Regions from separate parts of the Lawsonibacter asaccharolyticus genome, predicted to be linked through region 1. Evidence: riboswitches for the same ligand, from Rfam matches in the RefSeq annotation. Region 1 holds a riboswitch; each other region holds the start of a gene.
The links. Region 1 has a riboswitch for thiamine pyrophosphate ahead of thiM (hydroxyethylthiazole kinase). Riboswitches for the same ligand answer to the same signal wherever they lie in the genome.

Region 1 (10,284 bases):
GGCCTCACCGATGGCCCGGCCCACGCCCAGCACCACAGCGGCGGCGATGCCGCTCTTGGCTGCGGGGACAGAGACCCGGAAGTAGGTCTCCAGCTCGGTGGCCCCCAGGGCCAGGCTGGCCTCCTCATACTCCCGGGGCACCGCATTCAGGGCGGTCTCGGACACCGAGATGATGGAGGGCAGGATCATCACTGCCAATACGATGATGGCGGCCAGCAGGCTGTCACCGGCGGCGATGTCAAAGGTTTTACGGATGGCGGGGAGAAGGACCATCATGCCCACCAGGCCGTAGACCACCGAGGGGATGCCCGCCAGTAGATCCACTGCCGGACGGATGACGGCGGCCACCTTGGGGGGCGCCACCTTGGAGAGAAAGACGGCGGTGAGGAAGCCGATGGGCACCCCGATGAGGATGGCCCCGGCGGTGCCATAGATAGAGGTGAGGATAAAGGGGAGGATGCCATAGGCGGGGTCGGTCTTGTCGGTGGAGGCCCAGCGAGTGCCGAAGAGGAAGTCGGTCAGCCCCACCTCACGGATAGCGGGCAGGCCGGAGATGATCAGGTACACGGTGATCAGCAGGACAAAGGCGATAGCGATGAAGCCGCAGACCAGAAATACGGTCTTCATGATCCACTCCATGGCCTCTTTGGCCCGGAGGGCGCCCCCGCCGGGGACGCCGGGATGCTCTTTTTTCATAGTACTCAACCTTTTCTTGTAGATTCTGTCTCCTCAGCTGACACACGGGCGCGGGGGCCGTGCCTGTGTGTCAACTGAGGAAAGGGGGCAGAAGGGGAGACATCATTCAAAACAAGCCCCCGGGCTCGGGGGCTTGTTTTGAATTGGATCGGGTGAGCTCAGGCGTTGGCAGACACAGCGCCGGCAACAGCAATGATCTCAGCGGCGTCAGCGCTCATAGCAAAATCCAGGAAAGCCTGGGCTGCCTCGGAGAGCTGGGTGCCCTCCTTGGTGACCATAACGAAGGGACGCTGGATCTCATAGGAGCCGTCCTTCACGGTGTCCTCGGAGGGGGTCACGCCGTTGACCGCCACGGCCTTCACGGTGTCGTCCACGGCGGACAGGGAGGCATAGCCGATGCCGTTGGGGTTGGAGGCCACGTTGCCGATGACGTCGCCGGTGGAGGAATACTCGTTGGTGTACTTACAGGCATCTTCAACGCCCACGATCTCCTCAAAGGCCCCCCGGGTGCCGGAGCCGGCCTCGCGGCCAAAGACCGCGATCTCGGCATCGGCGCCGCCCAGCTCGGACCAGTTGGTGATCTCGCCGGTGAAGATCTGGGCGATCTGCTCCACGGTCAGGTCGGTCACGCCGTTCTCGGGGTTGACAACCACGGCCACGCCGTCCAGGGCTACGATGTTCTCTACGGCGCCGTTGCTCTTCTCTTCGTCCTTCAGGGCACGGGAGGCCAGTCCCAGGTCCACGGTGCCGTCGATGGCGGCCTGGATGCCGGTGCCGGAGCCAGTGCCGGAGTAGTTGACGGTCACATCGGGGTTCTGCTCCATAAAAGCCTCAGCCAGGGCCTTGACCACGCTCTCCATGGAGGTGGAGCCGTCTGTGTTCACGGTGCCGCTGAGGGTGGTGGTCTGGGATTGGACAGGGGTGGAGCTGGCGGCGGGGGTGCTGGTGGGAGTGGAGGTGGTCCCATTGGAGCCGCAGCCGGCCAGCAGGCCGGCCATCAGGGCCAGAGACAGCCCCATGCAAGTCAGTTTTTTCATGTAAGATCTTCTCCTTTATTGCATTCGTTTTGTGTTTCATCTGGAGTACAGGGCTCAGTATAAAAAAGAAATGTAAAATGCGAAACAGCGGATATGTTAAATCTGCGTAAAGTGCGGTAAAATCAGAGAGTAAAAATGTAAAATACCGGCCGCCGGGACTTCCGGCGGCCGGTTTGGAATATCACATGTTCTGAATGGAACGGTGGACTGGCCTCAGCTCCGCTCCTCCACGGGGTCCTTGTCCCGGAAGAGCAGAGAGATGCACCACACGGCGGAAAGACCCACCAGGGTATAGATCACGCGGCTGATCATACTGCCGGAACCGCCGCAGGCGAAGGCCACCAGGTCGAATCGAAACAGACCCACGCTGCCCCAGTTCAGGCCGCCGATGATCAGCAGAGTCAGGGCGATCTTATCCATTATCATGGTTCATACCTCCTCGCATTGGTATTCCGGAGGTAGTTTGGCCAAAAGAGAGCTTTTTATTCCGTCGGTTCAAAAATTAAGGGAGCCCGGCCCGAAGCCGCAGGGCAGCAGGGTGGAGAGCGGGGCGGACTGGAAGGCACCGTCCCCTCGGACGGCCAGGACCCGGAGCTGGGGAGCAAATTCAAACAGCATCTGCCGGCAGGCACCGCAGGGCCAGCAGAAGTCGCTTCCCCGGCCGGCGATGGCGATAGCGGTGAAGCCGCCGGTGCGGCCCTCGCTCACCGCCTTGACCAGCGCCGTGCGCTCGGCGCAGAGGGTGGAGCCGTAGGCGGCGTTCTCCACATTGCATCCGGTGAACACCGCCCCGTCACTGCACAACAGGGCAGCGCCCACGGGAAAATGAGAATAGGGTACATAGGCCCGCTCCTGCATGGAGACGGCCGTGGAGATCAGCTCAGCATCAGTCATAGTTTGCTCCTTTCTGTGGCGGATATCCGGAAAGCGGGAAGCGCCGGTGCTGCGGAATGCCCCGGCGGGGACCGCAAAGGGAGACATCGCTCTGGGGGAAAAACAGAATGTGAAGGAGAGAGGGCCATATTATAAAACAGAGCGTGAAAAAGACCTGTGGTTTCCTTTACGGTCAGTACAGGCAGAGTCCCTGCATCTCGTCTCTATTTTACCACAGAGACCGGTGCTTCTCAAGGGCCTCCACGTCTCTTCTGCGCCGGGAACTGCCAGGGGATGGCTCCGGCAGTTTGAAAAAAACCGGGTGATCGGAGACCACTGCCTTGCAAAGGACAGGACAACATGGTGGAGTAAAGCAAAAAATTTTGTGCCCTTTGGCGGGAGGAACGCCTTGTTACGCACCCGGGGCCGGCCTGGGAGAAACAGGAACAAGCAGGAGCAAAATAAGACATTTGTTCCAAACAGTGATTTTTTGCAACGACCTATGTGAAAAAAACAAGTTCCTGCTCTTGCCAGAACGGGACACAGAGCTTATAATAAAAAAACGACAGCAGAGAAAAATGACGAAAAGGGAGCTCGCATGACGGGCTGAGAGGGAGCTGTTCGCTCCGACCTGTGACCTGATTTGGGTAATGCCAACGTAGGGAAATATACTTGCGGAACTAGGCCGCGGGGATATCCCGAAGTGGGGTGCCCCGCGGTTTTTGCTGTCTGCGGACAAAGGAGAGAGGGATATGGAGCTGGGAGCCTGCCTGGACCGGGTGCGGGAGCGGAGGCCGCTGATCCACTGCATCACCAACTATGTGACGGCCAACGACGTGGCAAACCTCCTGCTGGCCTGCGGGGCCAGCCCCATCATGGCCGATGAGCCGGAGGAAGTGGAGGAGATCACGGCCCGGTGCGCCGGACTGTGCCTCAACTTGGGAACACCCAGCCGGCGCACCATCCCCAGCCTGATGCGGGCCGGGGTCAAGGCCGGGGAGCTGGGCCGCCCAGTGGTGCTGGACCCGGTAGGGGTGGGGGCCAGCGCCCTGCGTCTCCGCACGGCCCAGGAGCTGATGGCCCGTGTCACCTTTACCGTGCTGCGGGGCAATGTCTCAGAGCTGCGGGCCCTGGCGGGCGGCCAGGAGCACACCCGGGGGGTGGACGCCGGCGGGGCGGACGCAGTGACGGAAGCGGAACTGGAGCGGGGGGTGGCCTTCGCCAAAGGGACCGCCCGCCGCACCGGGACCGTAGTGGCGGTCACCGGGGCCATTGACCTGGTCTCAGACGGGGAGCAGTGCGTCGTGATCCGCAACGGCCGCCCGGAGATGGGGCTGGTCACCGGTACCGGCTGTCAGCTGTCCGCCCTGACTGCGGCCTGCCTGGCCGCCAGCCCGGAGCGCCCCCTGGAGGCGGCCGCCGCCGCGGTGTGCGCCATGGGAGTGGCGGGGGAGCTGGCCTGGGCGAGGATGTCCCCTCAGGACGGAAACGCTACCTATCGGGATCGGATCATTGACGCTGTGTGCCGGATGGACGGCGCGGCGCTGGAGAAAGGAGCCAACTATGAGATGCGATAAAAAGGATTTGCTGCTCTACGGCGTAACGGACCGGAGCTGGCTGGGGGACAGGACCCTGGCCCAACAGGTAGAGGCATCCCTGCGGGGGGGCGCCACCATGATCCAGCTGCGGGAGAAGCATATGGACCGTGGGAGCATTCTGGCCCAGGCCCTGGAACTGCGGGAGCTGTGCGGGCGCTACGGCGTGCCCCTGATCCTCAACGACGATGCGGAACTGGCCCAGGCGGCAGGAGCGGACGGCGTCCACGTGGGCCAGAGCGATATGGAGGCGGGGCGAGTCCGGGCCCTGCTGGGGGAAGACAAACTCATCGGCGTGTCCGCACGCACGGTGGAGCAGGCCCTGGCCGCCCAGGCGGCGGGGGCCGACTACCTGGGGGTAGGAGCCATGTTCCCCACCGGGACCAAGCAGGACACCCGACCAGTGAGCTATGACACCCTGAAGGCCATCTGCGCCGCCGTGGATATCCCTGTGGTGGCCATCGGGGGCATCGGAGCCGGCAATGTGGCGGAGCTGGCGGGGAGCGGCATCGCCGGGGTGGCGGTGGTCTCAGCCCTGTACGCCCAGCCCGACGTGGAAGCGGCCACCCGCTCCCTCCGGGCCCAGGTGGAGCGGGTGGTGGGCCCATGAGGATCGAGGGGGCCATCTTCGATCTGGACGGGACCCTCACCGACTCCATGTACATCTGGAACGAGGCGCCCAAGGCTCTGGTCCGGAAGTTTGGAGGAAAGCCGCCGGAGGACCTGGCCCGGGACATCCGGGAGATGGGGCGGCGGGAAGCCTCGGAGTACATGGTGGATACATTTTGCCTCCCCTGTACGCCCGAACAGGTGATGGAAGGGGTGAACGCCCTGGTGACAGGGGAATACCGGGACAGGGTCCCCATGAAGACGGGGGCGGACACACTGCTGGAGCGGCTGGGAGCCCTGGGGGTCCCCTGCGGCATCGCCACCGCCAGCGAGGCCTTTCAGGCACGGGACGCCATGGTCCGTCTGGGGCTGTGGAAGCACTTCCTGTTCGCCTTCAGTTCCCTTCAGTACGGGCCTAAGACCGGACCGGACCTCTATCGGGCTGCTGCCCGCAGCCTGGGCAGCGCGCCGGAGCGCACGGTGGTCTTTGAGGATGCCCTCCATGCCGCACGCAGCGCCAAACGGGCGGGCTTTCTGGTGGCGGGGGTGTATGACCCCTCCGCCGAGGAGGATCAGGAGGCACTGCGGTGCCTCTGCGACTGGTATCTTCCCCGGCTGGACTCCCCGGATTTCCTGGCAGCATTGGAGCGGGGCTGAGCCGGGAATGGAGCGGGTGCGGCCCGGAGAGGAGGGGCAGAGGAGCACAGTGAGGGATGGCCGTCAGACCGTCCCGAACACAGCAAAAATGGGGGCAGCCGTAAGGCCGCCCAGCCGGGGCGCAGCCCAGCGGAGCGGGTGCGGCCCGGAGAGGAGGAAGGGAGCGCAGTGAGGGATGGCCGTCAGGCTGTCCCGAACAGAGCGTACTTTGCTCCGACGACGCGGCACCTCGGGGGCACCACCTGGTGTCGCGGAACAAAACTTCAATGCGGAGAAAGGAGTTTTCTGATGAAAACAGCATTGACGATCGCTGGGAGCGATTCCAGCGGAGGCGCCGGGATCCAGGCCGACATCAAGACCATGACTGCCAACGGCGTCTACGCCATGAGCGCGGTCACCGCTCTGACGGCCCAGAATACCACCGGCGTCTACGGCATCCTGGAGTCCACCCCGGAATTCCTGGCCAGTCAGCTGGACTGCATTTTTACCGACATCTTCCCCGATGCCGTCAAGACAGGGATGGTGTCCTCTACCGGGCTGATCCAGGTCATCGCGGACAAGCTGAAGCAGTACCAGGCCCGGAACATCGTGGTGGACCCGGTGATGATCGCTACCAGCGGGTCCCGCCTGATTTCGGAGGAAGCGGTGGAGGCGCTGAAGAGCCAGCTGCTCCCCCTGGCCGCCGTCCTCACCCCCAACATCCCAGAGGCGGAGGTCCTGTCGGGCCTCACCATCTCCGGCTCGGAGGACATGGAGCGGGCTGCCCGGGAGATCGGGGAGCGGTACGGCTGCGCTGTGCTGTGCAAGGGCGGGCACGACCTGAACGACGCCAACGACCTGCTGTGGCAGGATGGGAGCTGCAAATGGTTCTGCGGACGCCGGATCCATAACCCCAACACCCACGGGACAGGCTGTACGCTCTCCAGTGCCATCGCCTCCAATCTGGCGAAGGGCTGCGACCTGGAGACGGCGGTGGAGCGGGCGAAGATCTATCTCTCGGGGGCGCTGTCCTCCATGCTTGACCTGGGGGCGGGCAGCGGCCCCCTGGACCACCTCTTTTCCATCCCGGAGCTGGACCTGGACCGCATCCGGTCCCTTCAGTCCCCCGCCGGAGGAAGGTGAGGGGCGGTCCGCCTGATGACCGAGATCCATGAAATAGGAATCAATAGATAAAGGAGAAGATCTTTATGGAACGCAATTATACCACACAGATGGACGCCGCCCGCCGGGGGATCGTGACCCCGGAGCTGGAGACTGTCGCCCGAAAGGAGCACATGTCCGTGGAGGAGCTGATGCCCCTCGTCGCGGCCGGCAAGGTGGCCATCCCTGCTAACCGCCTGCACAAATGCCTGGACCCGGAGGGCATCGGCTCCATGCTCCGCACCAAGATCAATGTCAACCTGGGAGTCTCCCGGGACTGCAAGGACTACGACGTGGAGATGCAGAAGGTGCTCTCTGCGGTGAATATGGGGGCCGAGGCCATCATGGACCTGTCCAGCCATGGCAACACCCAGCCCTTCCGCCAGAAGCTCACTGCCGAGTGCCCGGTGATGATCGGCACCGTCCCTGTCTATGACAGCGTCATCCACTACCAGCGGGACCTGGCCACCCTCAGTGCCAAGGACTTCATCGATGTGGTCCGCCTCCATGCCCAGGACGGCGTGGACTTCGTCACCCTCCACTGCGGCATCACCCGCAAGACCATAGATCAGATCCGCAAGCACAAGCGGAAGATGAACATCGTCTCACGGGGCGGTTCCCTTGTGTTCGCATGGATGTGCATGACCGGGGAGGAGAATCCCTTCTATGAGTTCTACGACGAGATCCTGGATATCTGCCGGGAGTACGATGTGACCATCTCCCTGGGCGACGCCTGCCGCCCCGGCTGCCTGGCTGACGCCACCGATGTATGTCAGATCGAGGAACTGGTCCGCCTGGGCGAGCTGACCAAACGGGCCTGGGAGAAGGACGTGCAGGTGATGGTGGAGGGGCCCGGCCATGTGCCCATGGACCAGATCGCCGCCAACATGAAGGTGCAGCAGACCATCTGCATGGGAGCCCCCTTCTATGTGCTGGGCCCCCTGGTCACCGACATCGCCCCTGGCTATGACCACATCACCGCTGCCATCGGCGGGGCCATCGCCGCCATGAGCGGCGCTGCTTTCCTGTGCTATGTCACCCCAGCCGAGCACCTGGCGCTTCCCAACCTGGACGATGTGAAGCAGGGCATCATTGCCAGCAGGATCGCTGCCCACGCCGCCGATATCGCAAAGGGCATCCGGGGCGCCCGGGACATCGACGACAAGATGGGCGACGCCCGCCGGGCCCTGGACTGGGAGGCCCAGTGGGCCTGTGCCCTGGACCCGGAGACTGCCAAGGCCATCCGGGACGACCGCTCCCCCGAGCATGACGACACCTGCTCCATGTGCGGCAAGTTCTGTGCTGTGCGCTCCATGAACAAGGCCCTCAGCGGGGAGTATATCGACATCCTCTGATGGATTGTCTCCCATCAGAAAAGGGAGCAGGAGGGAGAGGCGCCCCCCAGGGTGGGCGCTCATTCCCGGACCAACAGCTGAACAGCGCGGAAGACCGCCCTCTCACGAGGGCGGTCTTGACAAATACGGGGGGAAATGCCGGAGACGGGCCGCTTCATTGTTTTACCCATTAAAATAATAGGAAAATTTCTGTTTTCAGAAAAAATACAGTTAGACATTTGGAGCAGAACGTGCTAGAATAGGGGCAGATCCTGGCGAGAAGGGGCTGAGCGCCGTTTGAGGAGCGGAGTCCCGGGGCAAACTGATAGAAAGAAAGCGGAGCCCGGTCGGAGCAGGTCCGGGCCTGTACGCGGGAGGAACCTCATGTTAGAGTTACAAAACATCAGCTATGGCGTGGAGCAGGACGGCGACAGCAAGAACATCCTGCGGGACATCAGCCTGACCATCGACGAGCGGTTCGTGGCTATCACAGGGCCCAACGGCGGAGGAAAGTCCACTCTGGCCAAGGTCATTGCGGGCATCCTGACCCCCACTCAGGGGCGCATCCTGCTGGACGGGGAGGATATCACCGGGCTGGACATCACCCAGCGGGCCCAGAAGGGGATCAGCTTTGCCTTCCAGCAGCCTGTCCGCTTCAAGGGCCTGACGGTGAAGGACCTGATCACCCTGGCCTCGGGCAAGCAGATCGGGGTGCCGGAGGCGTGCGGCTATCTGTCCGAGGTGGGGCTGTGTGCCAAGGACTACATCGACCGGGAGGTGGACGCATCTCTGTCCGGCGGAGAGCTCAAGCGTATCGAGATCGCCATGATCATGGCCCGGGGCACCAAGCTGTCTGTCTTTGACGAGCCGGAGGCGGGCATCGACCTGTGGAGCTTCAGCAATCTGATCCAGGTGTTTGAGCATCTGCACGAGAAGATCAACGGCTCTATTATCATCATATCTCACCAGGAGCGTATCCTGGACATTGCGGACCGGATCATCGTGCTGGCCGACGGGCGCATCCAGACCCAGGGGACCCGGGATGAGGTGCTGCCCCAGCTGCTGGGAGAGGTCCCGGGCGTGTGCAGCGCCCTGTCGGAAAAAGTGCGGTAAGGAGGGAGCAGAGAGATGGACGCGATCCAGAAAAGCCTGCTGGAGCAGGTGGCCGGGCTCCACGAGGTGCCCGAGGGGGCCTATAACATCCGGGCAAACGGCAAGGCGGCGGCCCGAAACACTACCGCCAGCATCGACATCGTCTCCAAGGAGGACAAGGACGGCATCGACATCATCATCAAGCCGGGGACCAAAAACCAGTCGGTCCACATCCCGGTGGTGCTGAGCGAGAGCGGTCTGACGGAGACGGTATATAACGATTTCCTGATCGGAGACGACTGCGACGTGACCATCGTGGCCGGCTGCGGCATCCACAACTGCGGGGTGCAGAACTCGGAGCACTCCGGCATCCACACCTTCCATGTGGGCAAGCGCTCCAAGGTGCGCTATGTGGAGCGCCACTACGGCGAGGGGGACGGCCGGGGGGAGAACATCATGAACCCCACTACCGTAGTGGAGATGGACGAGGACAGCTACATGGAGATGGAGACCACCCAGATCAAGGGGGTGGACTCCACTGTGCGCACCACCAACGCCAAGCTGGGGCCCCGCGCCACCCTCATCATCAGGGAGAAGGTGATGACCCACGGCAGGCAGCTGGCCAAGTCCGACTTCACTGTGGACCTGGACGGAGAGGACTGCCACACCAACGTGATCTCCCGTTCTGTGGCTAAGGACCAGTCCAGGCAGGTGTTCCTGGCCCGCATCAACGGAAATGCCCGGTGCTACGGCCACTCGGAGTGCGACGCCATCATCATGGACCAGGGCGTGGTGGCCGCCATCCCGGAGGTCACCGCCAACTGCGTGGATGCCAGCCTGGTCCACGAGGCCGCCATCGGCAAGATCGCCGGGGAGCAGCTCATCAAGCTGATGACCCTGGGCCTGACGGAGAAAGAGGCGGAGGAGCAGATCGTCAACGGTTTTCTGAAATAAACGGACCACGGGAGAGAGGACGGAGACGTCCTCTCTTTCTTTTTCCGCCGGAATGTGGTACAATACCGGAAAAATCCTTTGTAAAGGGGGGCGGGCCGTGAGGACCATTTATGTTGACCTGGTGGAACTGGACCAGTCCGGTGCGCTGGGACTCATCAGCAGTAAGGTGCGGATCCTTCCCGCCGGGGCAGTGATCCGCACGGAGCAGGCCGAGATTCGGGCGGAGGTGCCCCAGTATCAGGAGATGGCAGAGCGGGCTGGGGTATTCTTTTTCTTTGAGGATGAGGAGCTCCCGGA
Region 2 (10,284 bases), 760 kb from region 1:
GTCATCGTGGGGCCCTCCGGTGCGGGCAAGACCACGGTGCTGAACATCCTGGGGGGGATGGACGCCTGTGACAGCGGGGCTATCAGGGTGGACGGCCAGGAGATCAGCGGCTATGGGGCCCGACAGCTCACCACATACCGCCGATATGACATCGGCTTCGTGTTCCAGTTCTACAACCTGGTGCAGAATCTGACGGCCCTGGAAAATGTAGAGCTGGCCGCCCAGATCTGCCGGGACCCCCTGGACGCGGAGGAGGTGCTGCGCCATGTGGGGCTGGGGGAGCGGCTGAACAACTTTCCTGCCCAGCTCTCCGGAGGGGAGCAGCAGCGGGTGGCCATTGCCCGGGCGCTGGCCAAAAACCCCAAGCTGCTGCTGTGCGACGAGCCCACGGGGGCACTGGACTATGTCACCGGCAAGTCTATCCTGAAGCTGCTCCAGGACACCTGCCGCCAGCAGGGCATGACGGTGGTGGTCATCACCCACAACAGCGCCATAGCCCCCATGGCAGACCAGGTGATCCACGTGAAGAACGGGCGGGTGGAGCGCATCGACCACAACGACCGCCCGGTCCCCGTGGAGACCATTGAGTGGTAATGCCTCTACAAAATGCGATTTTCCGAAGAAAAAATACAAAAAGGAGAGGAGGAGAACAGCCCATGTCCCGAAAAAAAGCCCCCAGCCGCCTGCTGACCGACGCGGTCCGGGAGGTTCGGAACACCCGCAGCCGCTTCCTCTCCCTGCTGGTCCTCTCCGCCCTGGCGGTGTGCTTCCTGGCCGGACTGCGGGCCACTGCCCCCGACATGAAGGAGACCGGTGACCTGTATTTTGATCAGCAGCGGCTGATGGACCTGCGGGTGGTCTCCACCCTGGGCCTGACGGAGGAGGATGTGGAGCTGCTGGCCCGGCAGGAGGGGGTGGAGGAAGCCGAGGGGGCCTACACCATCGACGCAGCTGTCCCCCTGAAGGATCAGGAGATGATCGTAAAGGTTCACTCCTTTGCAGAGGAGGGGTCCAACCGCCCCCGGCTGGTAGAGGGGCGGCTGCCCCGGAAAGCGGGGGAGTGCCTGGTGGAGCCCCTGTTTCTGGAGAAGTCGGGCCTGTCCATCGGGGACACCATCCGCCTGGACACCGGGACCGGCGACTTTGAGGACGCCCTGGCCCGGCGGGAATTCACCATCGTGGGAACGGCGGATTCCCCTCTGTATATCTCCGTGGAGCGGGGTTCTTCCTCTCTGGGGACGGGGGCGGTCTCAGCCTTTGTTCTGCTGCCGCAGGCGGCCTTTTCCCTGGACTACTACACCGACGCCTACCTTCAGGCGGAGGGGGCGGAGGAGCTGTTGTGTTACAGTGAGGACTACACCGAGCTGGTGAACAGCCTTTCCGACGCCCTGGAGCCTCTGGCGGAGGAGCGCTCCGCCCTGCGGGGGGAGTCCATCCGGGAAGAGGCCGAGCAGGCCCTGGCGGACGCCCGGCGGGAGCTGTCTGACGGGGAGGCGGAGGTGTCTCAGGAGCTCTCCGAGGGGGAGGCGGAGCTGACGGATGCCCGGCGGGAGCTGGATGACGGCTGGGCGGAGTACTATGACGGGCTGAACACCTTTGAACAGGAAACCGCCGATGCCCAGCGGGAGATCGACGACGGGGAGGCGGAGCTGGCGGACGCTCTGACTGAGCTGCGGGACGGGGAGCAGGAGTACCAGGATGCCCTGCCCGAGCTGGAGGATGCCCGCCGGGAGGTGGCGGACGCCCGGCAGGAGCTGGCGGACGCCCGGGCGGAGCTGGACGAGGGCTGGGCGGAGTACCGCAAGGGGTACGCCAAATATGAATACGGCCTGGCCGCCTACACCGAGGGGATGGCCCAGTATGAGCAGGGGCTGGCGGGCGTGGAGCAGATGCGCGCCGGGGCCCAGCAGGCCCGCCAGGGGGCGGCCCAGGCCCAGCAGGGGGCGGTCCAGGCCCAGCAGGGGGCCGCCCAGGCCGGTGCGGCGGCCCAGCAGTATGCGGCCCAGGCCCAGCAGGCCGCAGCCATGGGAAATCTGCTGCTGGCCCAGCAGCTTCAAGCCCAGGCCCAGCAGTACGAGGCCCAGGCCCAGCAGCTGACGGCTCAGGCTCAGCAGCTCCAGGCCCAGGCGGCCCAGGCCCTGGCCCAGGCGGAGGCACTGGAGGTCCAGGCCGTCCAGGTGGAGGCCCAGCTGTCCGCCGGGCTGCCCCGGCTCCAGTCCAGCGCCCTGGAGCTCAACGCCTCCCTGGGGCTGCTGACCCAGGCCAAGCGGGAGCTGGACGACGGGGAGGCGGAGTACGCCGACGGCGCGGCCCGGCTGGCGGATGGGGAGCAGGAGCTCGCCGACGGGGAGCGGGAGCTGGCGGATGCCAGGCAGGGGCTGGACGAGGGCTGGCAGGAGTACCGGGACGGCCAGGCGGAACTGGCGGACGCCCGGGAGACCCTGGAGCGGGAGTCGGCGGACGGCCGGGCGGAGCTGGCGGATGCCCTGACTGAGCTGCAGAACGGCGAGGCGGAGTATGCCGACGGCCTGGCCGACTATGAGGAGGGGAAGGCGGAGGCGGAGCAGGAGCTGGCGGACGCCCGCAAGGAGCTGGAGCAGGCCCGGCGGGACCTGGATGCCTTGGAGGACTGCTCCTGGTATCTCCTGGGACGGGGCACCAACACCGGCTACGCCAGCTATGAGATGGATGCCGACCGGATGGGCAGTCTGGCGGCGGTGTTCCCCCTGATCTTCTTCCTGGTGGCGGCCCTGGTGTGCCTGACCACCATGACCCGGATGGTGGAGGAGCAGCGGATCACCATCGGCGGGATGAAGGCCCTGGGCTACTCCAAGGGGGCCATCGCGGTGAAATATGTGGGCTACGGCTTCCTGGCCAGCGCGGCGGGGGCGGCCCTGGGGCTGGCAGTGGGGCTGACCCTGCTGCCCTGGATCATCTGCAACGCCTGGGCCATCCTCTACACAGTGGGGGAGATCCAGTACGGCTTTTACCCCGCTACCTCCCTGCTGGCCTGCGGGGCCGCGGTGGGGACGGTGACCCTCTCCGCCCTGGCGGCCTGCTTCTCCACCCTGGCAGCGGTGCCGGCGGAGCTGATGCGGCCCAAGGCACCCCCCATGGGCAAGCGCATCCTGCTGGAGCGGATCGCCCCCCTGTGGCGGCGGCTGTCCTTCAACTACAAGATCACCCTGCGCAACCTGTTCCGCTATCAGCGCCGCTTCTGGATGACGGTGGTGGGCATCGGCGGCTGCGCTGCTCTGATCGTCACCGCCTTCGGCCTGCGGGGCTCCATTTTCGACGTGATGGACAGGCAGTACGACGAGATCTACCGCTATACCGCCCAGATCGGGCTGGTGGACCGAGTGACCCCCGGCGAGCTGGCGGAGGTGACCGGGGCGCTGGAGCGGTCCGAGCTGGTGAGCGGATGGCTGGTGAGCCGCTCGGAGACGGCCTCCGCCGAGACGGAGCGGTACACGGTGGACTGCACGGTGGAGGTGGTGCCCAGCCAGGAGGCGCTGGCCCCCTTCGTCTCCCTGCGCCACCGGACGGACAGCGTGCCGGTGCTCCTGCCTGACGACGGAGTGGTCCTGACGGAGAAGCTGGCCTCTCTGCTGGGGGTGTCGGCGGGGGACACCTTCACTCTGGACGGGGACAGCCGGGTCCAGGTACGGGTGGCGGATGTCACGGAGCACTATATCATGCACTATGTCTACATGACCGACGCCTACTACCAGACCCTGTATGGCCAGCCGCCGGAGGAGAACCAGGTGCTGGCGGCCTACCCCGCTGAAGGGGCGGAGGCCCTGGACGCGGAGCTGGTGGGGCTGGACGGCGTCACCACCCTGTCCCAGGTGGCGGCCACCCGGGAGGTATTCACCTCCAGTCTGGAGAGCGTGGACTACGCCGTGGTCCTCATCATCGTGTGCGCCGCGGCCCTGGCCTTCGTGGTGCTCTACAACCTGACCAACATCAACATCACCGAGCGGATGCGGGAGCTGGCCACCCTGAAGGTGCTGGGCTTCTACGACGGCGAGCTGTCCGCCTATATCTACCGGGAGAACGTGATCCTCACGGTGTTCGGCGTGGCCCTGGGGATGGGGATGGGGAAGCTGCTCCACCAGTGGCTGGTGCTGACAGTGGAGATCGACCTGCTCATGTTCGGGCGGACACTGGCCCTGTCCAGCTATCTCTACGCCGGGGTACTCACCGCCGTCTTCTCCCTGGTGGTCAATCTGGCGGCCCACCGGAAGCTGAAAAAGCTGGATATGGTGGAGTCGCTGAAGACAGTGGAATGAACAGCAGCAGCGCCGCCCGATGGGCGGCGCTGAGAGGGTCGAAAAAGTGGCAAGGCCACTTTTTCGAGAAAGATGTAGTCTGCCGCGCGCAGGGTTTGTCCGCCGCAGGCGGACAAACCCCGCACTTGCAGCCTGAGAGGTGTTTTCCCCGACGCACATGTCGCCGGGGAAAACAGATCAGAACTGGATTCGCGCCTGCGGGCGCGAACTTTGCGAGGCTTGTTCGTAAACTGATTAGCACCGCCCGTAGGGCACAGCTGCTCAGCTTGCGGATCAGGCGGCCCCGCGATTAGGGCAGGAAACTCAGCTCCAGGCCCCGGAAGGCGGCGTAGGCCCCCGCCTCACGCTCCAGGGCCCGACGCGCTCCAGGAGAGAGGGGCTCCCACAGGGACAGGGAGAACTCTAGTCGTCCCTGTACCGCTTTTCCGGTCCAGATGCCGGCCACGCGCCCATCCTTCAGAACGGCGCCGGGGTTGGAGACTGTCCGCCAGACCTGGCGCTGGCGGGCGGGGTCCTCCAGGGCCAGGGCTCGGTCCCGCAGGTCCAGATAGGGGTCGTGGGGCCCCAGCAGGATCAGGCGGCCGGGCTGCTCCGGCGGAGCGGTGAGGCTGTCCCGGTCCCGGATCAGGGCCCAGCGGGTCCGGCCCAGCACCCGGACCGGTTCCATCTCCTCTGCGGCGGCGGACCAGAGCCGCTTCGCCTGTTGGGGAGAGCTGCCCAGCCAGGCCTGGAGATCGGCGGGGGCGGCGGGGCCGTAGCAGTGGAGAAATCTCCGCACCAGCTCCGCCTCCCCCTGAGGGCAGGGGGAGGGCTCCCGGCCCAGCCAGCGGCGGAAGGAGGTAAAGGTGGGACTGTTCTCCTCCCGGCGGCCGAACACCACCAGAGAGGCAAAGGAGCAGGGGCGGAGGAGAAAGGAGACAGCGGCGCCTCCCACGGTCTGCCTGTCAGGGCGGCCGTACATGGAGGGGGAGTCCCACAGGGCCCGCTGTTCCGGCGGGAGCTGCTCCCCGACCCGGTCAGCCAGCAGCTGGTCCAGGGCCTCCTTGCTGCGGACGGTGGTCCCGTCCAGGCAGCGGGCGGCCTCCCGCACCCGGGCGTGGGCCTCGTCGAAGGACATGCCGACAAAGTCCAGGGCCGCGGTGATCCCCCGGGTGTAGATCCAGGGACACTCCCCCTCCCGGGCCAGAAGGGGGGAGAGAAAGACGCCGCTCTCCCCGGCGGGAAAGACCAGGGGCACGCCCCGGATGCTCCAGGCCTGGAGCAGGGCCCGGTCCCGGTACAGGGCGTCTCGGAGGAGGGGGAGGGAACAGCCCTCCAGGCGCTGGAAGAGGGCAGTCTCCCACCCGCCGGGCGGGGAGTTCTGGAGCCCGCAGGCCCCCGCAACCTCCAGTATCCGGCTGGCGGGATACCGGCGGTCCAGATGGTGGGCCCGCAGCCGGTGGGCGCGGACCTGTTCCGGGGTGATGTCCATGGGAAAAGACCTCCCTTGTCTCGTCGTTGGTCCCATTATACCCCGGAGGAGGCAAAAAAGCAAAAAAAACCGGCCCGCTCTGCGGGCCGGGAAAAGAAGTGGGGATTCAGCGCTCCAGGGCGGTCCGCATGGAGGACAGGGCCCCGGTCCGCCCCAGGGCGGCAACCAGGATGCCGGCCAGAATGGCACCGGCCACAGTGGAGATGAGGAAGGGGACGATGTAGGCGTAGAAAGCCACCGTGGCGGCGTCTGCGCTGGTAAACAGAATGGCCACGGGATAGGCGGCCAGGCCGCCGATGATGCCGGTGCCGAAGACCTCCCCCACCAGGGTGGCGGGGAGGTTCCGAGTCTTCCAGAACACCAGTCCGCACAGCAGGGCGCCGCACATGCTGCCTGGGAAGGCCATGATCGTGCCAAGCCCCAGCAGGTTTCGGATCAGGCTGGCGCCGAAAGCCACCCCGACTCCGTACCAGGGGCCCAGCAGGACAGCGCACAGGACGTTGACCATATGCTGGATGGGGGCGCACTTGCTGGCCAGGACGGGGAAAGTGAACAGGCTGCCCACCACCGCCACGGCGCACAGAATGCCGGCAATGGCCAGCTTTTTGGTGTTGCTCTGATTCATGGGAAAGTGCTCCTTTCAAAATGGATGGGGAAACACACAAAAGCAGACAGCGTCTCCCCTTTTTCCGGCCCCGAGGGGCCACAAATCGGGTCCCGGAAGGACAGACAGGGTCCTCCCTGGGTTCGGTCGGGGCTTACTGGCCCCCTCTCACGCCGGAACACGGCTTCCCATCGCTGCTGTATGCGGCCCGGGCACAGGGCGCTCCCCCTCTGCCCGCTCCCGGCCAGGCCGGGGCGCCGATGTGTCTCCTCACGCTCCCTTCGGAAAGGATCAAAAGACGGGGTGCCCGGTGGGCACCCCGTCTGGTCACGGCCAGCATGACTCCCTACGGTGGCATGACCCACATCAGGTGAAGGGTCGAAGCGCTCAGCTTCCTCTCAGCCCGCTGCCGCAGGCTCCCCTGTCTTTTGCAACTGTATTATGGGCCCGGAGGCCCGGTTTGTCAAGAAAAATTTTCGGACCCTGGCGCGGCGGACCCTGGAGGGAAGGAGAAGGCCGTCTGTCAGACCTCCCGCTGTCCCTCTAGGATCTCCATGAACTCCCGCCCGGTGATGGTCTCGTGCTCATAGAGGTACTGGGCCAGCTGGTGGAGCTTTTCCTCGTTGGTTTTCAGCAGGTCCATGGCCTTCTGGTACTGGGTGTCCACCATCTCCGTCACCTTCCGGTCGATGCGGGCCTGGGTCCCCGGGGAGCAGGCCAGGGCAGCATCCCCGCCCAGGTACTGGTTGCTCACCGTCTCAAAGGCCACGAAGCCGAACTCGTCGCTCATACCGAAGCGGGAGATCATGGACCGGGCCAGCTTGGTGGCCTGCTCGATGTCGTTGGAGGCCCCGGTGGTGATGGAGTGGAAGACCAGCTCTTCGGCGGCCCGGCCGCCGGTATAGGTGGCGATCTTGTTCAGCAGCTCATCCTTAGACATGAGGAAATGGTCGCCGTCGTCCACCTGGAGAGTATAGCCCAGCGCGCCGGAGGTGCGGGGAATGATGGTGATCTTCTGCACCGGGGCGGAGTGGGTCTGGAGGGCGGCTACCAGGGCGTGGCCCGTCTCGTGGTAGGCCACGATCTTCTTCTCCTGGTCGGAGAGCACCCGGCTCTTCTTCTGGTATCCTGCGATGACCACCTCCACGCTCTCCTGCAAGTCCTCCTGAGTGGCGTAGGGGCGGCCTGCCCGCACCGCCCTCAGAGCGGCCTCGTTGACGATGTTGGCCAGCTCTGCGCCGGAGGCCCCGGCAGCGGTCTTGGCAATGGGTTCGAAGTCCACGTCCTCCGCCAGACGGATCTGCTTGGCGTGGACCTTCAGGATATCGATGCGGCCCTGAAGGTCGGGCAGCTCCACCGGGATGCGCCGGTCGAACCGGCCGGGGCGCAGCAGGGCGGGGTCCAGGCTGTCTGGGCGGTTGGTGGCGGCCAGCACCACCACGCCCTTGGAGCCGTCAAAGCCGTCCATCTCGGTGAGCAGCTGGTTCAGGGTCTGCTCCCGCTCGTCATTGCCGCCGATCTGGCCGTCCCGCTTCTTGCCGATGGTGTCGATCTCGTCGATGAACACGATGCAGGGGGCCTTGTCATTGGCCTGCTTGAACAGGTCCCGCACCTTGGCGGCACCCCGGCCCACGAACATCTCCACGAACTCGCTGCCGGCAATGGAGAAGAAGGGCACGTTGGCCTCGCCGGCTACCGCCTTGGCCAGCAGGGTCTTGCCGGTGCCCGGAGGGCCTACCAGCAGGGCGCCTTTGGGCAGCTTGGCGCCGATCTGGCGGTACTTCTCCGGGTCGTGGAGGAAGTCCACGATCTCGCTGAGCAGTTCCTTGGCCTCGTCCTCGCCGGCCACGTCGGCAAAGCGGATTCCAGTGGATGAGGGGACATACATCTTGGCATTAGAGCCGCCGCCCATGCCGAACATCATGCCGTCGCCGCCCATGGATTTTTTCATCCGTCTGTTGATGAACCAGCCGATGAGCAGGAAGGGGAGCAGGGGCAGGACCCAGCCCACCAGGATGGAGGTGAGCAGGCCGGGCTGGGTGTCGATCTCCTGGAACTGGGCCCCATTCTCATAGAGGCGCTGGGTCCGGTCAGGGTCGTTGGTGGCGGTGGTGCGGTAGACCTTTTCGTTGGTCTTGTCGGTAAAGGTGATCTCATCCCCCTCGATTTGGACCTGGCCCACATTCTGCTCATAGGTCATGGACATGAACTGATCGTAAGTCACATCCTGGACCGGGGTCTCCAGCATGGCGGGGAACAGGGTCAAGTTCAGCACCATCAGAATGAGCAGAGCCACCAGGTAGTAATAGACCAGAGGCTTTTTAGAGGGCTGCTTCACTTCTTTCATAGCGGTTTCCCATCCTTTTTCATCAAAATGTGTGGAATCGAATCGGACTGGCTGAGTACGGTGCGCACATTGTGCTCTATCTTCTGAGCGATCTTCTCCATCTGCTGCTGTTCCTCCAGGGTGACATCCTGGAGCAGCAGACAGAAGAACGCCTCTCCTGCCCGACGGACCTCTTCGCTGAAAGGCCGGGCAGGGGACAGGAGTCGGAGATGCTGGATCCGCCGGTCCCGGGGGTCGGGCAGCGCCTCCAGCCATCCCCGACGCACCAGACCCTCCGCCGCCCGGGAGACGGCGGATTTTTTCAGCAGCTGAGTCTCGCAGATGTCCCGGGCGGTGTCCAGGGTTTTATCACAGGAGAGCAGGAACATCACCTCTGCCTCGGTGCGGGAGAGGGACCACTCCTGAGCCAGCTCGTCCAGCATCCGGCAGTAGAGGCGGCGGAAGGGCTGGCCGGTCAGGGCGGTCTCCAAGGGGGAGAGCATAGGCACACCTCCGATAGTTCAAAAAGAAACTGTTCTGATGGGAACAGTATAGACCGGGGCGGGGGCGGCAGGGTGAATGGAGTGTAAAAAATATTTGTATAAATTATGAATTCTCCAGGCGGGACTTGCCCTTGAAAAGAGGGGAAAAGTCGGCTACAATTAGGTCCAGTGTGAGAGATCATTATCGTGAGGAAGTGAGACCTGTGTCAGAACACAGTGGATCGGGGGAGCGGACCCTGTATGACCTGACCCCCGGAGAGAGCGGGATGATCCTGTCGGTGGGCAACCAGTCCGGGGCGGTGAAGCGCCGCCTGGTGGACATGGGGCTGACTCCCGGGACTGTGGTGAAGGTGACCAAGATCGCCCCTCTGGGCGACCCCCTGGAAGTGAGCCTGCGGGGGTATGAGATGTCCCTGCGCCGGGCGGACGCGGCCCAGATCCGGATGGGACAGCCCAGGAGGACGGAGCGGGGCGGGACCGCCCGGGGTGCCATGACCCGGCACGTGACCGACCCGGAGACCGCCCGCCGCCAATTGCGGGACCACGAGCACGAGCTCCAGGAGCACGGGGGGAGCTATGACCCCACTGCCCACGACACCCGGCCCATGCGGGTGGCTTTGGCGGGCAACCCCAACTGCGGCAAGACCACCCTCTTCAACGCCTTGACCGGCTCGAACCAGTATGTGGGCAACTGGCCCGGAGTGACGGTGGAGAAGAAGGAGGGCACCGCCCGTCTGGGCGACAAGACCCTGACCATCGTGGACCTGCCGGGCATCTACTCCCTGTCTCCCTACTCCATGGAGGAGATCGTCGCCCGGGATTTCATCATCGGGGAGGCCCCTGACTGCATCATCGACATCGTGGATGCCACCAACCTGGAGCGCAACCTGTACCTTACCGTCCAGCTGCTGGAGCTGGAGCGGCCCACGGTGCTGGCCCTGAACTTTATGGACGAGGTGGCCAAACGGGGGGACCAGATTGATGTGGAGCGGCTGTCCAAGGAGCTGGGCATCCCAGTGGTCCCCATCACCGCCCGCACCGGGGAGGGGCTGGAGGAACTGCTCCACACCGCCCACCGGCAGATGCAC
Region 3 (10,284 bases), 880 kb from region 1:
CTCAGATCGAGGCCCGGATAGACACAGAGGACAGCATGAGTTTTGGGCTGGATCTCCAGTCCCTGGCAGCCCTCATTGGGGATTCCCACACCACCACAAATCTTAACTCTATTCTCAGCAGCGGACATATGTTTCCCGTGTCTGTGAAGTGGATGGACGGGGACTGGGTGCTCTACCAGGTGGACGCCTCCCACCAGGGTGCTCTTGGCCAGCAGGTGACCTCCGTCAACGGCTTCTCCATGGATCAGGTACAGGAGAAGATGGCCCCTCTGATCTCCGCGGACAACGAGATCAAGCTGCGCCGGCAGCTCTCCCAGGTGTTCGGCCATCAGGAAATCATGGTCTACTGCGGACTGCTCAAGCCCGAGGAGGATCTGACCCTCACCTTGGAAAACGGCACGTCTATCACCCTCTCCCCTCTCTCCATGCAGGACCAGTCCGGCTGGCCGGAGATCAATGGCCTGTCCCAGCAGCGCCAGGGCAGCGCCCCCACTGATTACCAGAAGGGGACCTACTATTTCTCTCTGCCCCTGGACAGCCGCACCTACTATATCCAATACAACCAGTGCATGGAGGACCCGGAGCTGCCCATGGAGACCTTCACTGCTCAGGTCATGGCCGACCTGGAGCAGGGGAGCTATTCCGTCCTTCTTTTGGATCTGCGGAACAACGGCGGCGGCTCCGACGGGGTCATCATCCCCCTGCTGATGGAGCTGGCCCCCCTGGTCCGCAGCGGGGAGCTGGAGCTGTGGGGGCTGGTGGGGGAGGCCACCTTCTCCTCCGCCAGCATCAACGCCCTGGAGATCCGGGAGATGGGCGGCGGGCTGGCCGGTGAGCCCACCAGCGGCAGCGTGGACCACTTCGGCTCCACCGGCTCCTTCACCCTCCCCAACACGGGGGTCCGGGTGTCCATGTCCACCAAATTTATTGACACAGGCACCCTTCTGGAGTGCGCCGCCGGGCTGGGAGTGGAGCCCATCCAGCCCGACGTGACCGTCTATCAGACTCTGGAAGACTACCTGGCGGGCCAGGATACCTTGGTGGACGCCCTGTGCGCCCGCACAGAGCCCTTCCAGCCCCAGGAGCGGCCCGATGCCCCGCTCAGCCGGGGCCGGCTGACCGAGCTGCTCCGGCAGGCTGCGGAACAGGCCGGCCTGGACACTCAGGCCCCCATGCAGAGTCTGTCTGATCTGCTCCCCTGTGCCTGGTATGCCCCGGGCGTCTGCTGGGCTCTCTCCTCGGGGGTGGCCTCCGGCACCGGGGAGGCCATGTTCCAAGCCTCCCGTCCGGTCACCCGCCAGGAGGGAGCTGCCATGGTCTGGCAGACCGCCCGGCTCCTGGGGATGGCCCCCTCCGGCACCGCCGAGCTGACGGACGCCGGCTCCATCGCCTCCTGGGCGCTGGACGCCGCCCAATGGGCGGTATCCGCCGGCGGCCTGGACACTCAAAACGGCGCCTTTCATCCCCAGGATACCCTGACCCGGGCGGAGGGGGAGGCCCTTCTCTCTCTTCTCCCCTGACCCCGGCCCTCTTGTGTCACCCCTGCCTCTCCCAGAGCAGCACCGCGTCTCCGGCCTGCGCCTGGAAGGAGGCCTCGTCCAGATCCTCCAGTTCCTCCAGGTCCCCGGCCAGATACCAGACCTGATCCGCCCCGCCGTCGAAGGGGAGGGGGATCACCGTCCCGTGTCTGGTGTCCAGAACGATGCCGTTGTTGATCCCCACACTTTCGTGGTATGGGGAGCCGGGAGAGAGATACCGGGTCCACAGGCTGCCGGTATAGCAGAGATAGACCCTTCGGATGGTCTCCCCGCCCTCCTCCGTCACCCGGAACAGGACCTCCAGGCCGGCGTAATCCCGGCCCAGATATTTCATGTGGAAAGCCGGCTCCACCTCTTGGATGCGGATATCCTGTGAATAGGGGATGGGTGTCTGGAAGCGAAAGACCAACAGCCAGACCGCCACGCCCAGGGCTGCCGCACCGGCCAGCACCCGAGCGGAGAAACACAGCTTTTTCCTTCTCAGCTGCCTTTTTACCCCGGCCAGCACCCGGGCCTTCGACTGCTCCCGGTCCTGCTCTGGCGGGGGCAGCGGGTCTTCCCGGCGCAGCTCCTCCAGCCGGGCACGGCAGAGGGGACAGTTCTCCACATGCTCCTCCACCGCCCGGCGGCTCTCCTGGCTGCAGATTTGGTCCACGTACAGGGGCAGCAGATCCTGGATCATGGGACAGGGCTGATTCATCATAATGCCTCCTTGATTTTTAGTCTGGCCCGGTGAAAAGTGACCCGGGCCCAGCTCTCCGTCTTATGGAACAGTGCTCCTATCTCCCGGAAGGACAGCTCCCCCAGCACCCGCAGGGCAAAGACCTCCCGATAGGGCTCGGGCAGGCTGTGGAGTACCTGGTGGACTTCCATGGCAGTCTCCTTCTCCGCCAGCCGCTCCTCCGGCCCCTCCTCCCGGAGCTCCGGCTCCGGCTCCCGCCTTCTCTGCCTGCGGCAGTGGGTCAGCCAGGCGTGCTTGGCGATCTGGCACAGCCAGACCCGCAGGGTACACTCCCCCCGGAACTGGCCGATATGCTCCAGCGCCCGGAAAAAGGTCTCCTGGGTCAGCTCCTCCGCCAGTACCGGGTCCCGGCACAGGGCCAGAGAAAATCGGTAGACGTCCTCCAGATAGTCCCGGTAAACTTCTTCAAAATCGATCACGCCCTCACCTCCCTTTCCACAGATAAGACGGCATCTCCCCCATTTCGTTACAAAAGATCCACCGCCATTTTTTGGCGGTGGATCTTTCTCTTTCCAATATTTTTAATATCGCTGCTCCAGGATCTCCACGATATCCCCGATCACGCCGTCGTCGCAGTGACACAGGATATGGGCTCCCCAGTCCTTCACCTCCTGGGCACAGTTGGCAGGGGCAAAGGGGACGGCGGACAGTGCCATCATGGGGATGTCGTTCTGGTTGTCTCCCACGCAGTAGATATTTTCTCGGGCGATCCCCAGCATCTGGGCCAGCCGGGCCACCATTCCCCCCTTGTTGCACCCATGGTCGGTGATCTCCAGGTACACGTGGTTGGAAAAAATAGCCTCATACCGGCGGGGGAAGTGGTCCAGAAGCCAGCTCTGCACCTCCTTCAGCACCCCGTGGTCCTGCTGGAGGATGGCTTTGGTCCAGGGCGTAGGCATCTCCCGAATGGGACAGACGGTGTAGTCGGTGCCCACCTTTTTCATGTGCAGGTCTGTGATCCAGTTGGGTCGGAACACATAGATATCCTCCCCGTGGTAGGCCTCCATCCCCAGCTGTGGAAATGCCTCCATCACCCCATCCAAGTCCTGAGGCGCACTGGGAGACAGATAGGTCTGCACCAGAAATTCGTCTTTTTGGAAGTCATAGATGGCCGACCCGTTGGAGAGGACCACCGGGGCATTGACGGGGGCCAGATGGACATAGGGAGCGAAGGTCCGGTGGGCGCGGCCGGTGGCCACGGTAAAACGCCCCCCCTGGGCGAGGAAGCGGTCCAGGGCCTCCAAATTCCGCCGGGGCACCTGACAGTGGCTGTCATACAGCGTGTCGTCAAAATCACTGACCAGCAGGACACCGTCGAATTTTCCCAAAGAAAAAACCTCAATTCTGTTTCGTCAGCAGCTTCTGCCGCAGAGCGGGGACGGACTGAAAGATCCCCAGAACGATCAGGTTGACCACAGTCACGAGAACGATCAGCACGCCGTTAAAGATCATGGAGTAGACCCAGGGGTCCACCATGGGCAGTCCCAAAAATTCCTCCGGCATATACATATACCACAGCAGGCCGCCGGACAGGGTGAGAGATACCCACCGTCCCAGCCCGGCCAGGATGGTGCCCCACAGCCAGCCCAGCTTCTTCCCCGCGGCAAAGCCGCAGAGGAACACCAGCGTATAAGCCACCACATAGTCCAGCAGCATGGACTGCCAGGATAGAGCGATTCCTCCGCCCAGGAAGAACTGGAGCACACCGTTGACAAAGCAGCAGCTCAGGCTCCAGGCCGGGCCCCAGCGCAGGCAGTAGATCAGGATGGGCACCATGGCAAAGTCCACAGACCCCCCCTGGGGAAAGCGGTACAGCCGGAAGTAGCCCAGGATGGTGGCCAGCGCGATCATCAGCGCGGCCTCCACAAGGGCGCGGGTAGAGCGGGAATGTCGGTTCATCGTCGTTTCCTCCTGAAATCAAGATACCGCAGCACATCCGAACGGGTGCGTGCGGTATGAAGAGGACGACATATGGATCGTTCACTCCCTACGCCGGCATTACCCGGATCAGGTCAAGGGACTGGAGCTGCGATTCGCTTCCATCTCAGCCGGGAATAGCTCCCAGCGCCCCTGTGTTCGATTGTCTGCGGTCAAAGTTATTGTATCCCAAAGGGACGGGCCTTGTCAAGCGTGCTCTTTTCTCTATCCACTCCCCTCTTGTATGTGCCCTTTGAATGGGTCCATGACTGGATACTATTAGACACCTGCCGCCCTGCGTGGTATCCTGAAGACGATTTCTTGTACACTTTACACAATCCGTCAGGAGGTCTCTCTATGAAAAAGCTGCAATTCGCAATGGTCGGGGGCGGGAACGGCGCCCTGATCGGAGATATCCACCGCATCGGGGCCCAGTTCGACGACCTGGCCGAACTGAAGGCGGGCTGTTTCTCCCGCCACTGGGATAAAAATCTGGAGGCCGGAGAGAAATGGGGGGTGGAGCCCGGCCGCATCTATCCCGACTACCACACCATGCTGGAGGAGGAAGCCAAGCGCACCGGGGAGGACCGGCTGGACTTTGTGGTGGTGGCCACCCCCAACAACACCCACTACGAGATCGTCAAGGACATCATTGCCCACGGCTTCCACATTGTCTGCGACAAACCCGTCACCTTCACCAGCCGGGAGTCGGAGGAGCTGAAGGCCCTGGCCCAGGAAAAAGATCTTCTGTTCGGCGTGTCTTACAGTTATGCCCACTACGCCATTCTGGAGCAGGCCAAAAAGATGATCGCTGACGGGGTGCTGGGAAAGATCCACACCATCGCCGCCGAGTATCCCCAGGAATGGGTGGGGCTGAACACTGCCCTCCGGGGAAAGGACGGCCTGACCTGGCGGGTCGATCCGGCCATCTGCGGCCCCTCTGGAGTGATCGCGGACATCGGCACCCATGTGGAGTATCTCATCAGCAAGGTCACCGGCCTCAAGCCCGTGCGGGTGCTGGCCCGCCTGCGCTCCATCCCGGATTATGTGCCGGTGGAGAGCGATGCCCAGGTGCTCATCGACTACGACAACGGGGCAGCGGGCATCTTTTGGACCTCCTTCGCCATGGTGGGCAAGAGCTGCTGCATGAAGGTGCGCATCTACGGCGACAAAGGGGGCATGGAGTGGAACGCCCACGATTTCATGGAGCTCCGGGTGGACATCGCCGGACAGCCCACCCAGATCTGGTCGGCCAATTATGACTACTGTGATCCCCAGGCCCGGAAGTCCTGCCGCCTCCCCAAGGGGATGCCGGAGGCCTTCCACTCCCTGTTCGCCAACTTCTACCGGGGTTACTGTTCCCATCTGCTGTCCCGGAAGGAGGGCAAAGATGAGCGGCCCTTCCCCTACTCCGATATCGATGACGGCATCCAGGGGCTGAAATTTATCGAGGCCTGCCTGAAGAGCCAGGAGGACGGGAACGTCTGGACCCAGGTGTGAGCAAAGGATATCAAAAACAGGGCCCGGGAAAACCACAGGGTTTTTCCGGGCTCTCTTCTGACCCTAGAAAATTTTCCACAGGAGGCCGGTGGGCCCTGTGGAATGGTCGATGTGAAACGGCGGGCGCGCTTTGCGCGCCCCTACGCAAAGACCGAAGGGGACCCCGTAGGGGCGGCTTCCAGCCGCCCGAAAAGCCTTCCCCCCACAGGGGGGAAGGTGTCACGGCATATGCCGTGACGGATGAGGGGTCTTTCTACCCCCGTCCCTGTCCCAGAGGGGTTCTGTCCTGCGGGGCGGAACCCCTTTCGGGCATCCTTCGGATGAAAACGGGCAGGGGCAAGACCCGTCCCTACGTAAAGACCAGGGCCGCTCGTGGAAAACGGCGGGCGCACAATGCGCGCCCCTACGCAAAGACTGAAGGGGACCCCGTAGGGGCGGCTTCCAGCCGCCCGAAAAGCCTTCCCCCCACAGGGGGGAAGGTGTCACGGCATATGCCGTGACAGATGAGGGGTCTTTCTACCCCCGTCCCTGTCCCAGAGGGGTTCTGTCCTGCGGGGCGGAACCCCTTTCGGGCATCCTTCGGATGAAAACGGGCGGGGCTTGCCCCGCCCCTACGTAAAGACCAGGGCCGCTCGTGGAAAACGGCGGGCACACAATGCGCACCCCTACGCAAAGACTGAAGGGGTCCCCGTAGGGGCGGCTTCCAGCCGCCCGAAAAGCCTTCCCCCCACAGGGGGGAAGGTGTCACGGCATATGCCGTGACGGATGAGGGGTCTTTCTACCCCCGTCCCTGTCCCAGAGGGGTTCTGTCCTGCGGGGCGGAACCCCTTTCGGGCATCCTTCGGATGAAAACAGGCGGGGGCAAGACCCGCCCCTACGTAAAGACCAGGGCCGCTCGTGGAAAACGGCGGGCGCACAATGCGCACCCCTACGCAAAGACCGAAGGGGACCCCGTAGGGGGCGGCTTCCAGCCGCCCGAAAAGCCTTCCCCCCACAGGGGGGAAGGTGTCACGGCATATGCCGTGACGGATGAGGGGTCTTTCTACCCCTGTCCCTGTCCCAGAGAGGTTCTGTCCTGCGGGGCGGAACCCCTTTCGGGCATCCTTCGGATGAAAACGGGCGGGGGCAAGACCCGTCCCTACGTAAAGACCAGGGCCGCTCGTGGAAAACGGCGGGCGCACAATGCGCACCCCTACGCAAAGACCGAAGGGGACCCCGTAGGGGGCGGCTTCCAGCCGCCCGAAAAGCCTTCCCCCCACAGGGGGGAAGGTGTCACGGCATATGCCGTGACAGATGAGGGGTCTTTCTACCCCCGTCCCTGTCCCAGAGGGGTTCTGTCCTGCGGGGCGGAACCCCTTTTGGGCATCCTTCGGATGAAAACGGGCGGGGGCAAGACCCGCCCCTACGTAAAGACCAGGGCCGCTCGTGGAAAACGACGGGCGCGCTTTGCGCGCCCGCTGGTCTCCCACCGGCCGCCCCTATTCTGCCAGGGCAGGCGCGATACCCTCGTGGGGTATGCCCGCCAATTCAACACACCCGCGGCGGCAGCACAAACGGGGGGATAGGTGTCGTCCTCCACCCGCGCCGGACACGGGCGCCATGCCAAAGGCCCGCGTCTCCCGTATCGGGGGTCCGGGGGAAAGCGGACTGCGGGACTCAGGCGGAACGCATGTGGAGCCGTGGTCCCGCCGGGAGCGTCACCCGGCGGCGCTTTGCCTGCTTTGCCGCCGGGGGCAAAGTAGGCCGCCCCGCAGGGCGGAATCCCCCCGACAAATCCTATGACTGAGACGGAGACAGGGGTAAGAAGACCCCTCATCCGTCGCGGCATACGCCGCGACACCTTCCCCCCTGTGGGGGGAAGGCTTTATGTTGGCCCACCGCATATTTTGTAGAGCCCATCACGATGAAAAAATAAAATCATAACGCCTGCCTAAAAGAGGGCAGACGTTGATTTTTACACACTATATTCCGAAACAGTATATTCTAATATTTTACACACCACAATATTGTACAATAAACCAGAGCCCTTTCATCTGGGGTGTGGATCTCTGCAATTCGTCCGCCCCAGTAAATAATCCACACTTGTATGATAGAAATCCGCCAATGCGGTCAACGTAGGAATGGAGATTTCAAGTTCACCATTTTCATAGCGGGAATAGGTCGCTTGACTGACATGTAAAAACTTCGCAATCTCTTTCTGTGAAAGGTCGCTGTCCTCCCGCAAATCCCGAATCCGTAATGGCATGGTCTCACCTCGCCATTATCATAGATTATGCAAAAAGCGTATTTTGAAATTTATACTAAATTGGTATAAAAGAAATTTGGAGGTCGCTTTATGCCAATCACAGACGAAGATTATTTTGAAAAAATCAAAAAAATAGACGTCCTTGCGGATGAGCTGGAGACAGAGATCACCGCCTCCATGCAGACCTGTCTGATCCGCTTCGGGGAGATCGTCCAGATCCAGAACGCCATGATCCAGAAGATGCATGCCCTGTCTGATGAAATTTTTCAGCTCCGGGCGCAGGCTGGTCTGGAAAACGTGATATGCCGGGCCTCCGGGCAGAAGGAGGCATCAAAAGAGTGGGATGAAGCAGACCCCTCCATTCCGGAACCATAAAAACAGCCCTCTGGGATAAAAATTTATCCCAGAGGGCTGTTTTTGAACTGTTCTAAGGGGCGGCACGGGGCCGTCTTATTTGTATTTCCGGCTCTCCGCCACCGCCAGCTCGTCACAGCGGTTGTTGTATGGGTTGCTGGCGTGGCCCTTTACCCAGTGGAGCTTCACCTGGTGCCGGTCGCACAGGTCCAGCAGGCGGGCCCACAGGTCCGGATTCAGGGCGGGCTTTTTGTCCCCCTTCACCCAGCCCCGGGCCCGCCATCCCTTGGCCCAGCCCTTTTCCAGGGCATCGATGACGTACTTGGAGTCGGAGTACAGCTCCACCACACAGGGCTCATTGAGGGCCTCCAGCGCGGTGATGACGCCGGTGAGCTCCATACGGTTGTTGGTGGTCTGGGGCTCTCCCCCGGACATCTCTTTTTTGTGGGGGCCATACATCAGGATGGCCCCCCAGCCGCCGGGGCCCGGATTGCCGGAGCAGGCCCCGTCGGTGTAGATGGTGACTGTTTTCATGTTCGCCTCCTGTCCGTGTAGCCTTCCCCCCACAGGGGGGAAGGTGCCCCCGGAGGGGGCGGATGAGGGGGACCTCCGTTCCACCGCCCGGCGGATCGTGAGGCAGACCCCCTCAAAATTCTGTTTTACATCCAAATTCGTAAAACGCAGCACTTCGATTTGAAAATTTGTCTGCAAAAAATGGGACCGCATCTGGTCATACTCAAGTGCATCCTTTTCGTAATGCTGTGCTCCATCTAATTCGATCCCCAGCCTTGCCTGAGCACAGTAAAAGTCCAAAATATATGGTCCAAATGGGACCTGTCTGCGAAATTGGACTGGATGCTGCTTTAAAAATTCATACCACAGCCGCCGTTCCTCCGGCGTGGCTTCTCTGCGGAGTTTTTGGGAAAAGGCTTTGATCTCTGGGTGCATCTTACGCTTCTCCCTCTCATCCATCACGGCTTTTCCGTGCCATCTTCCCCCCTGTGGGGAGAAGGTTTTTTGATCCCCTAACCCACCCGCGTGGAATCGGCGTCCGGTCATCAATACAAATCGTAATAATACCCCTGTAACTGTACCGGGCATTATCATAAATTGGGAGTCGAACCCAACGAATGGCCCCGCTCGTTGCCAAATCTGTGTGCCCAATGGCTCCGGCACTGAGAGCTTGACGCCCGCCTTCCGCGCTGCCAAAGTGCCGGGAGAGGGCGCTCTTCCCCCTCCCGGCAGCTCTTTTTTACAGCTCCACCAGCTCGGTGGTCCAGTTTTTCTCCTGAATGGTCTCGTCCAGCTCCCGGAGTGCCTTGGCGTCCCGGTCCACCTGCTTCTGCAGCTCTCGCACATTGACCGCGCTCCTGATGCGGATCTCACCCACCGTCCGGCGGTTGACCACGGCGCTGGCGCTGTTCAGGAAGTCCCGCAGGATGCGCAGCCGGCCTGTCATGCACTCCCGGCGGGCCAGCAGGTCAGAGAGGGTCCTCCCCTCCCCCGCCTCTGTGGTGCTGTTGGTCCGGTTGATCCGGGCAATGAGCTCCTCCAGCTGGGCATAGTCCTCCTCCAGCTCTCTCAGCAGCTCCATGGGGTCCTCTGCGGGAGACTCCCCCTCCTGGACCAGGGCGTTGTTGTCCAGCCGGCTCTCCAGCTGCCGGATGCGGGTCTGGAGCTCCGAGCGCAGGGACAGCGCGTTGGCCAGTTTCATGGCATTGTCCTCCTTTTTCCGTCACAGGCGGCTCAAAATCTCATGCCGCTTTTCCTGATACTCCTCCTGGGTGATGAGCCCGGCCTTTTTCAGATCCTCCAGCTGCTTCAGCCGCTCTCCCGCATCCAGGGCGGTGGAAGGGATGTGGTCGTGGGTCCCGGCGGAGGGGCGGTCCGTTTTGTCCACATCCTCCATCAGACCGGCGATGGTCTCCTCTTCGATCCCGGTCTCCACGTCATAGCCCACCCGGTGGGGCAGTCCGTTTTTCCCAACG

Region 2: another riboswitch for thiamine pyrophosphate. It lies ahead of thiW (energy coupling factor transporter S component ThiW); the one in region 1 lies ahead of thiM (hydroxyethylthiazole kinase).
Region 3: another riboswitch for thiamine pyrophosphate. It lies ahead of L9O85_RS15040 (energy-coupled thiamine transporter ThiT); the one in region 1 lies ahead of thiM (hydroxyethylthiazole kinase).

Annotation. Positions count from the first base shown of each region.
Region 1 covers NZ_CP091870.1:2,229,730-2,240,013, reverse strand. The annotation lists gene pstC (phosphate ABC transporter permease subunit PstC) at 1-639, opposite strand, end outside; gene L9O85_RS10705 (phosphate ABC transporter substrate-binding protein) at 855-1,733, opposite strand; gene L9O85_RS10700 (DUF378 domain-containing protein) at 1,947-2,159, opposite strand; gene cdd (cytidine deaminase) at 2,229-2,627, opposite strand; TPP riboswitch at 3,183-3,288, shown strand; gene thiM (hydroxyethylthiazole kinase) at 3,359-4,183, shown strand; gene thiE (thiamine phosphate synthase) at 4,170-4,811, shown strand; gene L9O85_RS10680 (HAD family hydrolase) at 4,808-5,467, shown strand; gene thiD (bifunctional hydroxymethylpyrimidine kinase/phosphomethylpyrimidine kinase) at 5,756-6,589, shown strand; gene thiC (phosphomethylpyrimidine synthase ThiC) at 6,655-7,962, shown strand; gene L9O85_RS10665 (ABC transporter ATP-binding protein) at 8,326-9,054, shown strand; gene L9O85_RS10660 (SufB/SufD family protein) at 9,070-9,987, shown strand; gene L9O85_RS10655 (hypothetical protein) at 10,085-10,284, shown strand, end outside.
Region 2 covers NZ_CP091870.1:2,988,333-2,998,616, reverse strand. The annotation lists gene L9O85_RS14525 (ABC transporter ATP-binding protein) at 1-594, shown strand, start outside; gene L9O85_RS14520 (ABC transporter permease) at 657-4,292, shown strand; gene L9O85_RS14515 (winged helix DNA-binding domain-containing protein) at 4,582-5,763, opposite strand; gene thiW (energy coupling factor transporter S component ThiW) at 5,870-6,388, opposite strand; TPP riboswitch at 6,694-6,800, opposite strand; gene ftsH (ATP-dependent zinc metalloprotease FtsH) at 6,891-8,714, opposite strand; gene L9O85_RS14500 (MarR family winged helix-turn-helix transcriptional regulator) at 8,711-9,196, opposite strand; gene feoB (ferrous iron transport protein B) at 9,400-10,284, shown strand, end outside.
Region 3 covers NZ_CP091870.1:3,107,887-3,118,170, forward strand. The annotation lists gene L9O85_RS15020 (S-layer homology domain-containing protein) at 1-1,520, shown strand, start outside; gene L9O85_RS15025 (anti-sigma factor family protein) at 1,537-2,241, opposite strand; gene L9O85_RS15030 (RNA polymerase sigma factor) at 2,238-2,699, opposite strand; gene L9O85_RS15035 (HAD-IIB family hydrolase) at 2,802-3,608, opposite strand; gene L9O85_RS15040 (energy-coupled thiamine transporter ThiT) at 3,619-4,179, opposite strand; TPP riboswitch at 4,248-4,362, opposite strand; gene L9O85_RS15045 (Gfo/Idh/MocA family protein) at 4,555-5,697, shown strand; gene L9O85_RS15050 (helix-turn-helix domain-containing protein) at 7,727-7,942, opposite strand; gene L9O85_RS15055 (hypothetical protein) at 8,033-8,317, shown strand; gene rnhA (ribonuclease HI) at 8,393-8,830, opposite strand; partial or broken gene L9O85_RS15140 (endonuclease domain-containing protein) at 8,972-9,655, opposite strand; gene L9O85_RS15070 (DIP1984 family protein) at 9,549-10,010, opposite strand; gene L9O85_RS15075 (SHOCT domain-containing protein) at 10,032-10,284, opposite strand, start outside.